One region of the Rhizobium sp. Root149 genome, then DNA from elsewhere that is predicted to be linked to it. Evidence: riboswitches for the same ligand, from Rfam matches in the RefSeq annotation. Region 1 holds a riboswitch; the other holds the start of a gene.
What was found. Region 1 has a riboswitch for S-adenosylmethionine ahead of ASD54_RS14340 (O-succinylhomoserine sulfhydrylase). Riboswitches for the same ligand answer to the same signal wherever they lie in the genome.
Positions count from the first base shown of each region.

Region 1 (7,814 bases):
GGCTTTATTTCTCGAATAAAACTCATTAGTTGCAATCCTGTCATCCATATCGAAGTATCGGCAACGGCCTATCACGGTGTACCAGCTTGACCGTTTCGGGGGAATATCAAGAGGACATTCTTGACTCCAAGATATCAGAGGGCTCGCAACATGAGCCCTCGCCTGCACGCAAAAGAGAACTTTTGCCGGACCTCGATGAGGCAGGGGCTCTTCGCCTGCTGGGTGTTTCTCGTACGCTCGTCAGCAGGCTGTCACGGCAGGCGGCCATAAATCAATCCTCGCTTGAGGAGGAATTGCTGGCGAACCGGCATATTGACGAAGAACGGCATTTCGAAGCCATGGCTGAAATGCTCGGACTGCCGTTTACGGCGAAGATCAACGGAGACAATGTTCAGGATCTCCCGCGGCTGGACAGTCAGCTTCAATACCCCACTCAAGTGCGGGTTATCGAACGGCATCGCGCCCCTAAGGTTGCTATCGTTCCGCAGGCTGCGAGGCTCGGCGCCACAGCGGAACTCCTCAGAAAACTTCCGGATCTTCGTCAGACTTTGGTCGTCACCACGCCGTCCGCCATTCGAAAGGCAGTGTGGACATGCGGAGCAGAACGGCGCGTGCGCTCTGTTGTTTTCCATCTTTTCGAAACTGCGCCTGATGCATCAGCCCGCATTGTCGCTTCCGGCAAGCAGGGCTTTCTCGGTGGCGGGATCCTTGCAGCCTTGCTGTTGATCCTGTTGCATGCCCCCGCACTCATGCTGCCGCTGATCCACGTCATTCTTTCTGTTTCCTATCTATTTGCAATCATTCTACGCATTGTTGCCTTGGTCCTTTTAAGGAAACAGTCGCCGCCACCACGCCTTATCGACCTTCCCCCTGCCCTTCCGCGCTATTGCGTCATGGTCGCCCTTTACAAAGAGGCGGAAGTCGCAGCACAACTTATTCGTAGTTTGGAGCGTCTCGAATGGCCAAGCGCCCGGCTGGATATCAAGCTCGTTTGTGAGGCCGACGACCTCGACACACTGACCGCCCTCAAGCAGGTCCGGCTGCCGCCGAATTTCGAGGTCGTTGAAGTGCCACCCTGTGCTCCCCGAACAAAGCCGAAAGCGCTGAGTTATGCCTTGGCTGGAGTTCGCGGTGAATACCTGACCATCTACGATGCGGAAGACAGACCGCACCCCAAGCAATTGCTTGAGGCATATACCCGGTTTGTTGCGGCACCTCCCGACGTCGCCTGCCTCCAATCGCCTCTCGTTATCGGCAATCCAGAGAAGAGCTCGGTCAGTGCCTTGTTTGCACTCGAATATGCCGCCCTCTTCCGCGGTCTCCTGCCCATGCTGGCCCGGTTCAGATTGCCGCTACCACTTGGCGGGACATCCAATCATTTCAAAACCGATGTCCTACGCGAGGTTGGAGCCTGGGACCCATTCAACGTGACAGAAGATGCGGATCTCGGAATGCGGCTGTTTCGCCACGGATACCGGGCTGAGACCCTGCGTTATCAGACTGTCGAGGATGCGCCCGTGAATTACAATATCTGGCTCGGCCAACGTGTTCGCTGGTTCAAGGGATGGTTCCAAACCTGGCTCGTGATCATGCGCAACCCGGGCAAGGCGACACACGAGTTGGGTTTTCCAGCCATGCTGACATTCCAGCTCATGATTGGCGGCATGCTGCTCTCAGCCCTGATGCACCCGCTCACGCCCGTTCTTCTCATATCGATTCTCTACCGGGTCTTTATCGACATTGACGGCAGTTCGAGCCTCACGACTCGCGCTCTGGTCGTGCTGGATCTCTTCAATGTGTTTGGCAGCTACGCCGTGTTTCTCCTGCTCGGCCTGAAGTGCATGGTTGCAGAAGAAAAGCGGAGGGTGGGATGGCGGTGGATGGCTCTTCCCTATTATTGGATGATGGTGTCGAGGGCCGCCTGGCGCGCTGCGAATGAACTGCGGACACGCCCATTCTTCTGGCACAAGACGCCTCACAGGCCACGTGATGAGGCCGCAATGCCGGATGGATGATTGCGTCGGCTGGATTTGGAGCGGGTGAAGGGAATCGAACCCTCGTATTCAGCTTGGGAAGCTGCTGCTCTACCATTGAGCTACACCCGCGCTCGACATTCGAGAACTAGCATCGGCGTCATGCACCATCAAGCAAAAATGCGTCTTTCCGCGTGTCCGCATCGCGGGCCGTGAAGCCTATAGCTTGAAATGCTTGGAGAGCTTGAGACCCTGCGCCTGATAGTTGGAACCGAGACCGGTGCCATAAAGGCCTTGCGGCCGTTCGAGCATGTGCTCGTAAACCAGCCGTCCGACAATCTGCCCATGCTCCAGAATGAACGGAACCTCGTGACTGCGAACTTCCAGGACTGCACGACTGCCTGAGCCACCTGCAGCAGCATGGCCAAACCCCGGATCGAAGAAACCGGCATAGTGCACGCGAAACTCTCCGACGAGTGGATCGTAAGGGGTCATCTCGGCGGCATAGGAGGGCGGCACATGGACTGCTTCGCGCGAGACCAGAATGTAGAACTCATCCGGATCGAGGATCAGTTCATTGCGTCCACGGCTGTAGATCGGCTCCCAGAAATCCAGAACCTCGTGCTGAGCTTTCCTGTCGACATCGATGACCGAGGTATGATGTTTGCCTCTGTAGCCAATCAAGCCTTCGGGACCGGTTCCCTTCAAATCGATGGAGAGCGCAATGCCACCGCCTGAAACATTGGGCGTTTCGCTTGCGACCAGCGTTTCAGCCGCGTGCAGTTCCACAAGATCCGCCTCGCTCAACAGCGCATTGCCCACTCTGAAGCGGATCTGCGAAAGCCGGGAGCCGCGGCGAACGATGACAGGGAAAGTGCGCGGCGAGATCTCCAGATAGAGAGGGCCACTGTAACCGGCGGGAATCTTGTCGAATTCCTGGGCGTGGTCAACCATCACGCGCGTGAAGATATCGAGCCTTCCCGTCGAGCTTTTCGGATTGGTGGACGCAGAGAGTTCCGCAGGCAGATCAAGGCTTTCCATCAGCGGCACGATGTAGACGCAGCCTGTCTCAAGCACAGCGCCATGTTCCAGATCGATCTCATGCAGCGTCAGCCGGTCGAGCTTGCTTGCAACCGTGCTGCTGCGGCCCGGCATGAAGCTGGCGCGCACCCGCAGGGCCTTGGAGCCCAGTCGAAGATCGAGGCTTGCCGGCTGGATCTGGTCACCATCCAGTGGCGCCTCGGATTTCAATTGACCCTCGGCGAAGAGTGCCTTGATCGCACGATCTGCCAGAATACCCGCTGTACGTTCCATAAACCCTATCCTTCAATCGCGCGACAAAAGCAAAAGCAGGGAATTGACGCAAGCTCTGCTTGGGCGTAAGGCATGCTTATCCCGTGGTGATTTGGCCGGTCGGCTTGCAGCCACGTTAAACAAGTGGCTAAAGGACCGGGTGCGAACCGGTCCCATTGCGACCGGTTTTTTTGTTTTGAAGTGGTAACACGACATGAGCAAGACCTGGCGCCCCGCAACGAAGCTCGTCCATGAAGGCACGTTGCGCTCCCCTTACGGCGAAACTTCCGAAGCGATTTTCCTGACTCAAGGCTTTGTATACGAGAGCTCCGCCTCCGCCGAAGCCCGGTTCAAAGGCGAGACCGACGGCTTCATCTACGCGCGCTACGGCAGCCCGACAAACGATATGTTCGAAAAGCGCATGATTGCGTTGGAAGGCGCTGAAGATGCTCGCGCCACCGCATCCGGCATGGCTGCCGTGGCCGCCGCCATTCTTTGTCAGGTGAAGGCTGGCGATCATATCGTCGCGGCACGCGCACTTTTCGGATCCTGCCGCTACATCGTCGAAACACTGGCACCAAAATACGGTGTGGAGTGCACGCTGGTCGATGGCCGTGACATCACGAACTGGGAGGCGGCAGTCCGCCCGAACACCAAGGTGTTCTTCCTCGAGAGCCCGACGAACCCGACGCTTGAAGTGGTAGACATTGCCGCGGTTGCCGCACTCGCCAACCAGATCGGCGTCAAGGTTGTCGTCGACAACGTATTCGCGACTCCCCTCTTTCAGAAGCCGCTGGAACTTGGCGCTCATATCGTCGTCTATTCGGCAACCAAACACATTGATGGTCAGGGCCGATGCCTCGGCGGTATCGTGCTGTCCGACAAGCAGTGGATCGACGAAAACCTGCACGACTATTTCCGCCATACCGGTCCGGCCATGTCACCCTTCAACGCGTGGACATTGTTGAAGGGCCTCGAAACCCTGCCGCTGCGCGTGAAGCAACAGACGGAAAATGCCGCCAAGATTGCCGACTTCCTGGCGGACCAGACCAAGGTTGCCAAGGTCATCTATCCAGGACGCAAGGACCATCCGCAGGCGGATATCATCGCCAAGCAGATGACGGGTGGCTCAACGCTGGTCTGCTTCGAACTGAAGGGCGGCAAGGAGGCGGCATTCGCACTTCAGGACGCCTTGAAGGTCGTGCGCATCTCCAACAATCTCGGCGACGCGAAAAGTCTGATCACCCATCCCGCAACAACGACGCACAAAAACCTTTCTGAAGAAGGCCGTGCGGAGGCGGGTATCACCGGCGGCACCTTGCGGCTTTCCTGCGGTATCGAGGATGCCGAGGATCTGATCGACGATCTGTCTCAGGCGATTGCCAAGATCGGCGGCTGACCAACTACTCGACAGACACAGCGGACTGCAATGCTGTTTCATGCAGATCCGCGGTGTTTGGCCGGTCCATCAAAGGGCCTTAAATCGATGTTTACCTTGACGGTTAGCATTAACCGCTGAAACTCCATGTTTTTGCTGGAGGATTTCCGCGTCTTTCTTGACCCTGCCCGCAAGCTGTACGATATCCGTACATCAAGGCAGTGAGGTGTCGCCTATGTATCGCGCACGGACGAAGGATATCGAAGTCGAAGTGGAGCCCTATTATCTGGAGGAGCAATCCGATCCGGAAGATGGCCGCTACGTCTGGGGATACCGTATCGTTATTGCCAATCATTCGGATACGACAGTCCAGTTGATCCATCGCTACTGGCACATCACGGATGAAAACGGGCTGGTGGATGAGGTCGAGGGACCGGGGGTGGTCGGCGAACAGCCGCGCCTGGAACCAGGGGATACCTACGAATATTCTTCCGGCTGCCCACTCGATACGCCATCCGGCATCATGTTCGGCCATTATCAGATGCAGACGGATGACGGCCGCACCTTCATCGTGGACATTCCAGCCTTCTCGCTGGATTCGCCGGGCCTGCTGCGCATACTGAACTGACTGCCAGTGGACTGGAAGACGGCATGGACACCGTCTTCCTCACGCGCATCACTCGGCGGGCTGGATCTCTGTTATCGGATAGCGATACGTTGTAGAGCAGAACTCGCAGGTAACGGCGATCTCGCCATTATCCTGACTTGCCTCGACTTCCTCTGCAGAAAATCCCGCCAAGACATCCTTGATCTTGTCACGCGAACAGCTGCAACGATCCAGAACCGACTGCGGCTCATAGATCCTCACGCCCCGTTCGTGAAACAACCGGTACAACAGGCGCTCTATCCCGACCTGTGGATCCGTCAGTTCATCGGTATCAACGGTCGAAACCAGCATGCTGGCTTCAGACCAGGCATCATCCTCTGCCAGGTCGTACTCACGCTCATCCCCATCACCGCCATGCAGATCCGGCTGACGCATCCGCTCTGGAGCATCTGGCAGAAACTGCGCCAGCACGCCGCCAGCACGCCAGTTATGGCGGGGTTTACCGCTTTCGTCCCGATCAAAGAGCTCAGCTACGCCCAGCCGCACTTTTGTCGGTATCTGCTCGGACTGACGGAAATAGACGCCCGCAATCTCTTCGAGCGAAGAACCATCGAGCGGCACGATGCCCTGGTAAGGCTGCATTCCGCGGCCCTGGTCGATCGTGAAAGCCAGCACGCCCGCACCCAACAACTCAGGCGGAGATATCCGCCCTGCCTTGACCGACACCGCCAGCGCATCCTCATCGAAACGTGCATAGGCGCGCATATTCTGGGGGCTCGTGAAATCCGCGACCAGCAGATCGACCGGACCATTGCCCTTTGTCTGGACCGTGAAGCGGCCTTCGAACTTCAGCGAGGTGCCGATCAGTGCCGTCAGGACGATGGCTTCCGCCAGCAATCTTGCAACGGGAGCCGGATAGTCATGGCGCCCAAGAATCTGGTTGAGGATCGGGCCCAACTGGACAGCGCGTCCGCGCACATCCAGCCCTTCAACCTGAAAGGGCACGACCTTGTCGTCTCCTGCGAAATGCAGTTCATTCAAATCGACGGTGGCTTCAGCCATAAGTCACTCCTTCACGCCGGAGCCATCCATTTCGCACATAACCCGGTCAAGCGGAACCGCTGAACCGGGGGAAACAGGCCGACGATGTTGTGTTGATACACCTGCTCATGCGGCAGATGCCCATTGGAAAGCCGAGAGATGGGGATGACGTCCCTTCAAGTCAAGCCGACCAGGAGAGCCGGGTTGAACCGTCGTAATCCCGTCCAGACCGAAGGTCGCTCAGAGAGCACCCAGGCACCAGGCTAGAATGGACTTCTGCGCATGGAGGCGGTTTTCCGCTTCGTCGAAAACAACGGACTGCGGACCGTCGATAACCTCGTCCGTCACCTCCTCGCCGCGGTGGGCCGGAAGGCAATGCATGAAGAGGGCGTCGCTTTTCGCCTTCGACATCAACTGTTCGTTGACCTGGAAAGGCTGGAAAATGTTGTGACCACGGGCCTTGTGTTCCTGGTTCATGGACACCCAGGTGTCGGTCACGACCATGTCTGCGCCGCTTACCGCTCGCTCTGCCTCATGGCAGAGCATGATCTCGCCGCCATTATTGCGCGACCAGTTCAAGTATTTGTCCAGCGGCTCAGAGCCCAATGGAACCGCCATATTCATGCGATATCCAAAGCGGGCAGCTCCCTCGACGAAGGAATGCAGCACGTTGTTACCATCGCCAGTCCAGGCAAATGTCTTGCCGGTGACAGGCCCACGATGCTCTTCAAAGGTCAGGAGATCGGCCATGATCTGGCAGGGATGCGTTTCATCCGTCAGGCCGTTGATGACCGGAACAGTGGCATGCTCTGCCAATTCCAGCAACCGCTTGTGATCTGTCGTGCGGATCATGATCGCATCGACGTAGCGCGAAAGAACCTTTGCGGTGTCGCCGATGGTTTCCGCGCGCCCCAGCTGCATTTCGGTACCGGACAGGAAAAGCGTTTCGCCGCCAAGCTGGCGCATTCCGACATCAAAGGAGACGCGTGTGCGCGTGGACGGCTTTTCAAAGATCATGGCGAGCATCTTGCCCGCAAGCGGCTTGTCCGCAGTTCCTGCCTTCGTTGCCTGTTTGCGCGTGCGTGCATCATCCAGGATAGAACGCAGTTCGTTGGAGGAAACGGCCGAGAAATCGAGAAAATGCTTTGCCATGATGCGATCAATCCATCGGGGCGCCATCCGGCGGCCCTTTTCGTTTCAAAAACCCAGGTTCAAGCTGACTTCTTCAACTGGTCCCGTTGCAACTTCTCAGCGGCGCGCTCGATACGGGCAATACCCTCCCGCGCCTCTTCGGCTGTTACAACGAGCGGCGGCAGAAGGCGAATGACGTTGTCGCCTGCCGGTACTCCCAGCAGGTGCTCGTCACGCATGGCAGTCGCAAGTTCCCCAGCTGGAACGACGGCCTTGATGCCCAGCATCAGGCCTTCGCCGCGGATCTCTTCGATCACACCCGGAAAGCGATCTTTCAGCGCAGCCAGACCTTGCCGGAAAACGAGGGCGACATCGCGAACATTCTGCAGGA
Region 1 is NZ_LMGD01000020.1:452,378-460,191, reverse strand. It holds gene ASD54_RS14360 (transporter substrate-binding domain-containing protein) at 1-26, opposite strand, end outside; gene ASD54_RS14355 (glycosyltransferase family 2 protein) at 183-2,015, shown strand; tRNA gene ASD54_RS14350 (tRNA-Gly) at 2,032-2,105, opposite strand; gene ASD54_RS14345 (2'-deoxycytidine 5'-triphosphate deaminase) at 2,193-3,287, opposite strand; SAM riboswitch at 3,361-3,438, shown strand; gene ASD54_RS14340 (O-succinylhomoserine sulfhydrylase) at 3,481-4,665, shown strand; gene apaG (Co2+/Mg2+ efflux protein ApaG) at 4,880-5,272, shown strand; gene ASD54_RS14330 (Hsp33 family molecular chaperone) at 5,321-6,313, opposite strand; gene argF (ornithine carbamoyltransferase) at 6,533-7,444, opposite strand; gene ASD54_RS14320 (aspartate aminotransferase family protein) at 7,504-7,814, opposite strand, start outside.

Region 2 (7,814 bases), on a different contig from region 1:
CCCGTAAACCTCGCTGACATGCGTAGCGTAAGCCTCCCGCAAAATACCATCGCCCTCGATGGGGCCGTAGCCGGTCGAGGCGCGCGAGGATGCCGCTTCGCCCAGGAGATGAAGCATTTTCGGGTGCGGAGGATAGCCCGGTACCGCCTGCGACAGGTCAATCAGTGGACCTTTTGCACCATCATAGGCCCGCGCCCAGGCTTGCACAGAGGGTACTGGCGGAGGTGAAATCTGTTCGATCAAAGGGTTGAAGGCGGGCACGGATGACATGGGGTTCGGCAATCTCATTTCAGACTCTCTGGCCAGCATCAGCATGGCTCAACGCCAAAAAGTCAATTGATTTAGAATGTCTTTTCGTTCGATATTGCTGAAAGCGAAGGCAGGATAGTCCGTCGCCCATTTTTACAGCAGCAATCGGGATTGTGGTCATGGCCTGGAATGATGAGAAACTGGCGGCACTGCGGGCAAAGTATGGAGAAGGCGGCGAGATCTTCGATCCGGCCTTTGCCAAGGTCGGCACCAAGGTCTTCAAGAACGGAACGCGGGCCGCTCCCTATGCCGGCATCCCCACTCTCCTCTATGCGCCACACCTTGCCGTCGCAGCCGACAACCCGGATTTTCAGGATCTTCAGGTCGCCCTGATCGGCGTCCCGATGGATCTTGGCGTCACCAATCGTCCCGGCTCACGCTTTGGGCCACGCGCGCTCCGCTCAATCGACCGCATCGGCCCCTATAACCACGTGCTTGGCTGTACACCGGTGCACGAGTTACGAGTTGCTGATATCGGAGACGTTCCCTTCCGCAGCCGATACCGGCTCGAGATGAGCCACGAGGACATCGAAAAACGCTTCAACCAGATCGTCGATGCGGGTGTGGTGCCGCTCGCGGTTGGAGGCGATCACTCTATTACCCATTCCATTCTCAAGGCAGTCGGCAAGAACAGGCCAGTAGGCTTGATCCATATCGATGCGCACTGCGATACTGGCGGCTCTTTCGACCAGACGAAATTCCATCATGGCGGGCCGTTCCGCAATGCCGTTCTGGATGGCGTGCTGGATCCAACCCGAACGATACAGATCGGCATTCGCGGTTCATCGGAATATCTCTGGGAGTTTTCCTACGAGAGCGGGATGACGGTCATTCATGCCGAAGAGGTGACCGGGCTCGGGCTTCCCGCCATCATCGAAAAGGCGCGCGCCATCGTCGGCGACGGCCCGACCTACATCTCCTTCGATATCGATAGCCTTGATCCGGCTTTCGCACCTGGTACAGGGACGCCGGAAGTGGGAGGCCTGACGACGCGCGAAGTTCTGGAACTGCTGCGCGGCCTGAAGGGCATCAACCTTGTCGGCGGCGACGTGGTGGAAGTGGCGCCCGAATATGACGCCACCCATAACACCGCCCATGCGGGAGCACAGGTTCTGTTCGAACTGCTGAGCCTGATGGCCTTCAGCCCGGCATTGAAAACCTGAAAGGGAAGCTGGCCGTTGACCGAAACGGCCAGCTTGATCCTCAATCAGCTCTTGGAGAAGACGTAATCGGTTTCCTGGCGAAGCACTTCGCCAGGGCGCAGCACCGCGTTCGGGAAGCCCGGGTGATTGATGGCATCCGGCCAGATCTGCGTTTCCAGGCAGAGCCCCGCATAAGGACCGTAGAGCTTGCCGGAGAGACCGGGAACGGTCGGCTTCAGCTTGAAGCCGCCATAGAGCTGAACCCCCGGCTCCGTGGTGCGGACTTCCAGAGAAACGCCGGAATTGACGCTGCGCACCAGCGCAATAGACCGCTTCTCCACACGTTCGTTGGAGAGGCAGTAATTGTGGTCGAAATCCACCTGCGCGCCGTTTTCATCCGTGCGGCGCAATGAACCAAGCTGTCGCAGATCCATAGGGGTTCCTGCCACCGGCACCTGCTTGCCTGTCGGCACCTGATGTTCGTCGAGCTCCAGATAATGATCGGCGGCAATCATGATGTCGTGGCCCAGCGTATCGTCCCGGCCATCGAGGTTGAAATAGGTGTGCTGGCAGATATTGGCGAGCGTCGGCGCATCCGTCACGCTCTCATAGACGACGTTCAGAACGCCCTCATCTTTGAGCTCATAGGTTGCCGTCACCGTGCAATTGCCCGGATAACCGCCGCGGCCATCGGGATCGGTGACCTGCAGGATGACCTTGTTTTCCGCATGCGCAATGATCGTCCAGTTGGTCTTGCCCAGCCCATCGCTGCCGCCATGCAGGTGCGTATTGCCGTTCTGGTTCAGATCCAGCTGATAATGCCTGCCATCCAGCGTGAACTGGCCTTTGCCGATGCGATTGGCAACGCGCCCCGGTGTCGCACCAAAATAGGAGGAATAGTTCGGATAATCATCGAAATTGTCGAAGCCCAGCACCAGAGGTGCATCGTGTCCTTCAAGGCGCAGATCCTGAATGACAGCACCCCAGGTGATGACATGGGCGGTCAGCCCGCCGCCGGAAATCTTCACCCGGTAAACCGTTTCGCCCTTGGGAGTGGTGCCGAAGATTTCGCCCTGCGTCGTCATCATTATCGTCCTTTCGAATTTGCGCGGCAAACTGCGCCAAAATCCTGCGCTTCGCAATCCTTGAAATATATCAGCGGGCGAGTTGCCGCGTGGCCTGCTCCAGCCCCTGCAAGGTCAGCGGAAACATGCAGTCATTCAGCAGCTGACGCATGATGACAAGCGATTGCGTGTAGTCCCAATGCCCCTGCGGCACCGGATTGATCCAGGCGACACGATGAAAATGCCCGGTCATTCGGGCGATCCACGCCGCCCCCGGCTCCTTGTTCCAGTGCTCGACGGAACCCCCTGCATGGGTAATCTCATAGGGGCTCATGGTGGCATCACCAACGAAGATGACCTTATAGTCCGGGCCATAGCTGCGCAGGATATCGGTGACCGGCAGACGCTCGGACCGGCGGCGATTATCGCGCCACACGCTCTCGTAAAGGCAGTTGTGAAAGTAGAAATGCTCCAGATGCCGAAACTCGGCGCGGGCCGCAGAAAACAGTTCCTCGACCACCATGACATGATCGTCCATCGAGCCGCCGACATCGAAGAACATCAGCAGCTTCACAGCGTTGCGCCGCTCCGGCCGCGTCTGCACATCCAGATAGCCGTGTTCAGCGGTAGAGCGAATGGTGCCGGCAAGATCCAGCTCGTCCGCAGCCCCTTCCCGCACCCAGCGGCGCAGGCGCTTCAAAGCGATCTTGATGTTGCGGGTGCCGATTTCGCGGCTATCGTCGAAGTCGCGGAACTCGCGTTTGTCCCACATCTTCACCGCCTTGCGATGACGGGAGCCTTCCTGGCCGATCCGAACGCCTTCCGGATTATAGCCATAAGCGCCGAAGGGTGAGGTTCCGGCGGTGCCGATCCATTTCGAGCCGCCCTGATGGCGGCCCTTCTGCTCTTCCAGCCGTTTCTTAAGCGTTTCCATTAGCTTGTCGAAGCCACCGAGGGATTCGACAAGCGCCTTCTCTTCCGGCGTCAGATGCTTCTCGGCCAGCTTGCGAAGCCAGTCTTCCGGCAGGGTTTCGACATCGACGCCATCTGCACCTGCGATAGCCGTCAGACCCCGAAAATGCTGAGAGAACACCTGATCGAAACGGTCGATGAACCGCTCATCCTTCACCAGCGCCGCACGCGCAAGGAAATAGAAGGCTTCGACATCAAAATCCGCAAGCCCTGCTTCCATTCCTCCCAGCAGATCCAGGAATTCCCGGAGTGTAACCGGGACTTTCGCTTGTCTAAGCTTCAGGAAGAAGGGAATGAGCATGATGCCTTACCGAATTCCAATCTGCTCCAGATCATAATGCGTGGTCTGGTAGATCTCGTTGATCCAGTTGCCGAAAAACAGATGCGCATGGCTGCGCCAGCGGTTCTGCGGCGTCAGTGTAACATCGTTGTGCGGGAAATAGTTATGCGGCATCTTGATCGGCACGCCTGCGTTCACATCCCGGAAATATTCGTCCGCCAGCGAGGTGGAGTCATATTCCACATGGTTGAACATGTAGAGCCGGTTGCCGCGCTTCTCATGCACGAGGCAAACGCCCATCTCATCGGATTCCATCAGGATTTCCAGACCCGGCACCTTTTCGATATCGGCTCGGCGCACCTCCGTCCAGCGTGAGACCGGCACCTGGAAATCATCCGAGAAGCCGTTGAGATAGATGGAGGACGGGCAGAGATTGCGGTGACGATAGACGCCGAACGCCTTCGCCTTCAACTCGTGCTTCGGCACCTTGTGGAAGTGATAGATGGCCGCCATTGCGCCCCAGCAGACATTCAGCGTTGAATGGACATTGGTTTCCGTCCAATCGAAGATCTGCTGCATCTCGTCCCAATAGGTAACATCTTCATACTGCAGCGTTTCGACCGGCGCGCCGGTGATGATGAAGCCATCGAACTTGCGGTGCCTCACCTCTTCCCAGGTCTCGTAGAAGGACAGAAGGTGCTCTTCAGAGGTGTTCTTCGCCTTGTGGCCACCGATCCGTACAAGAGAAAGCTCTACCTGCAGGGGAGAAGCACCGACCAGACGTGCCATCTGCACTTCGGTCTTGATCTTGTTCGGCATGAGGTTGAGCAGGCCGATCTGCAGCGGACGGATATCCTGCCGCACGGCCACCGTCTCGGTCATGACCCGAACGCCTTCATTGACCAACGTCTCGAAAGCGGGAAGCGTATCTGGAATCTTGATCGGCATGGTTTCAACTCGACAAAAACAAAAAAACCGGTGGCGATAGTCGCGACCGGTCCGGGGAAAAGGATTTGTCTCTCTTCTCGCGGCCCTTTAGCGACTTATTTAACGTGGCTGCAAGCCGACCGGCCAAATCACCACGATGAGCCTTCTAAATAGGCCCTTATTCCGCCAAGGTCAATGAGGGTTGGAGACCGCACTTCCCCGCCTACCGCACTTCCCCGCCTACCGCTCGCGCCTCGCCATGAACGCCAACCGCTCGAAGAGATGCACATCCTGCTCGTTCTTGAGCAGGGCACCGTGCAGCTTCGGCAGAGCGTTCTTGACGTCGGCGCGCAGATCGTCCGGATCGACATCGTCGGACACCAGAAGCCGGATCCAGTCGAGCGCCTCGGATGTTGAGGGCTTCTTCTTCAGCCCCGGCATCTCGCGGATTTCGTAGAACTGGGTCAGGGCCGCGCTCACCAGTTTCTGCTTGATGCCGGGATAGTGCACTTCCACGATGCGCGACAGCGTCTCGGCATCCGGAAAGCGGATATAATGGAAGAAGCAGCGCCGCAGGAAGGCATCCGGCAGCTCCTTCTCATTGTTCGAGGTGATGATGACAATGGGCCGCACCTTGGCTTTCACGGTCTCGCCTGTCTCGTAGACGTGAAATTCCATGCGGTCGAGTTCCTGAAGAAGGTCGTTTGGGAACTCAATGTCGGCCTTGTCGATCTCGTCGATCAGAAGCACGACCTTTTGTTCTGCGGCGAAGGCCTGCCACAGCTTGCCGCGCCTGATATAGTTGGAAACCTCGTTGACGCGCGGATCGCCCAACTGGCTGTCGCGCAGGCGCGAAACGGCATCATATTCATAGAGCCCCTGCTGCGCCTTGGTGGTGGATTTGATATTCCACTCGATCATGTCCAGACCGAGCGCCGCCGCCACCTGCCGCGCCAGTTCGGTCTTGCCGGTGCCGGGTTCGCCTTTCACCAACAACGGGCGTTCCAGCCGGATCGCGGCATTGACGGCCACCATCAAATCCTTGTCGGCTATGTAGTCGGCGGTTCCGGTAAACTGCATCTCTCATTCTCCCTGCTGGCCGCGAACCTAATAAGTGAGATGACGTGAAGCAAGAGTGCCGGAAAACCGGCGAATCCCGCTTTCCTTCTACCCCGCGAATAGGCTATGGGCAGACCCCATGAGCACACCGACATTTTCCATTCTTCTGGGCGGCAACATTACCGTGACGGACCGGCTGCGTGCCGTGACGAAAGGCAGCCGCGTGATCGCCGCCGATAGCGGCATTCGCCATGCGAGCGCGCTGGGCCTCACACCGGAAATATGGGTTGGCGATTTCGACTCCAGTGACGATGCGCTGAAGGCCGCCTATCCGAAGATCGAGCGCCGCGCTTACCCTGCCTCCAAGGCGGCGACCGATGGCGAAATTGCCATTGCGGAAGCGATTTCACGTGGCGCGGAACGGTTGATTCTCGTTGGTGCGCTCGGCGGCGAGCGATCGGACCATGTGCTGCAACACTATCTCTCGGCCCTCAGCCTTGCTGAAGACAATTTCGAGGTCATGCTGACCTCTGGCGAGGAAGAAGCCTTCCCGCTGTGCAATGATGCGGGAATGGAGCTGGACCTGCCCAAGGGTTCGCTGTTTTCGGTGCTCGGCTTTACGGTGCTGGAAGGATTGACCATCCGCAACGCGCGCTATCCTCTGAAGAATTTCAAACTGACTTTCGGCTCCTCCCGCACCATCTCGAATATTGCGGAAGGGATGATTTCGGTCACGCTCTCCAAGGGTCGCGCCATGCTGCTGGCCCGCCCCTATGACATGACCGGAGCCTGACGCACATGGCACCTCCCATTCTCAAGCTCGATGACATTCGTTTAAGCTTCGGTGGCACGCCGCTGCTCGACGGCGCCAACTTTCAGGTCGAGCCAGGCGACCGTATCTGTCTTGTGGGCCGCAACGGTTCAGGCAAATCCACCCTGATGAAAATCGCTGCAGGGCTCGTGGAAGCGCAATCGGGCGAAGTCTTCCGCCACCCTTCCTCCACGATCCGCTATCTGGAGCAGGCGCCGGATTTTGCCGGCTACACGACGGTGCAGGCCTATTGCGAGGCGGGACTGGGACCGGGTGACGACCCGTACCGCGTAACCTACCTGCTCAGCCATCTGGGCCTGACGGGTGAGGAAGATCCGCGCCGTCTGTCCGGTGGCGAGGCTCGCCGTGCGGCACTTGCCCGTGTCATGGCGCCTGAACCCGACATCCTGATGCTGGACGAGCCGACCAACCATCTGGACCTGCCAACCATCGAATGGTTGGAAGGCGAAATGCTGAAGAGCCGCAGTGCGCTGGTTCTTATCTCGCACGACCGCCGCTTTCTGGAAAAGGTTTCGACCGCCGTCGTCTGGCTGGATCGCGGCACCTCCCGCCGCATGGATCGCGGTTTTGTCCATTTCGAAGCCTGGCGCGATGAGGTGCTGGAAGCCGAAGAGCTGGAACAACACAAGCTGGGGCGGCAGATCGAGCGCGAGGAGCACTGGCTTCGCTACGGCGTGACGGCACGCCGCAAGCGCAATATGCGCCGTCTTGGTGAACTGCAGAGCCTGCGGGCGGAATACCGCGGCCATCGCGGTCCGCAAGGCACCATTCAGGCGAGCGCCACCGAAGGCAAGGAAAGCGGCAAGCTGGTGATCGAGGCGGAAGCCATCACCAAGCGGTATGAAGAGCGCCAGATCGTAGCACCTTTCTCCATCCGCGTTCATCGTGGCGACTGCATCGGTCTTGTAGGCCCCAATGGCGCAGGCAAGACGACGCTTCTGAAAATGCTGACAGGACAACTGGAACCTGATTCCGGCACGATCAAGCTCGGCACCAATCTGGAAATCGCGACGCTCGACCAGAAGCGCGAGGACCTGAACCTTGAAGATACGCTGAGTCACTACCTGACAGATGGACGTGGCGAGAACCTGCTGGTGAATGGCGAGCAGCGCCATGTCGCTGGATACATGAAGGACTTCCTGTTCCAGCCGGAGCAGATGCGCACGCCGATCCGCAACCTCTCCGGTGGCGAGCGCGCGCGCCTGATCCTGGCCCGCATCATGGCACGG
Region 2 is NZ_LMGD01000022.1:245,185-252,998, forward strand. It holds gene ASD54_RS19435 (aminotransferase) at 1-288, opposite strand, end outside; gene speB (agmatinase) at 429-1,472, shown strand; gene ASD54_RS19445 (aldose epimerase family protein) at 1,517-2,536, opposite strand; gene ASD54_RS19450 (VWA domain-containing protein) at 2,607-3,788, opposite strand; gene metA (homoserine O-succinyltransferase) at 3,795-4,715, opposite strand; SAM riboswitch at 4,783-4,860, opposite strand; gene ASD54_RS19460 (MoxR family ATPase) at 4,935-5,774, opposite strand; gene ASD54_RS19465 (thiamine diphosphokinase) at 5,893-6,546, shown strand; gene ASD54_RS19470 (ABC-F family ATP-binding cassette domain-containing protein) at 6,552-7,814, shown strand, end outside.
Region 2: linked by a shared signal. The riboswitch ahead of metA (homoserine O-succinyltransferase) and the one ahead of ASD54_RS14340 (O-succinylhomoserine sulfhydrylase) in region 1 are both predicted to bind S-adenosylmethionine.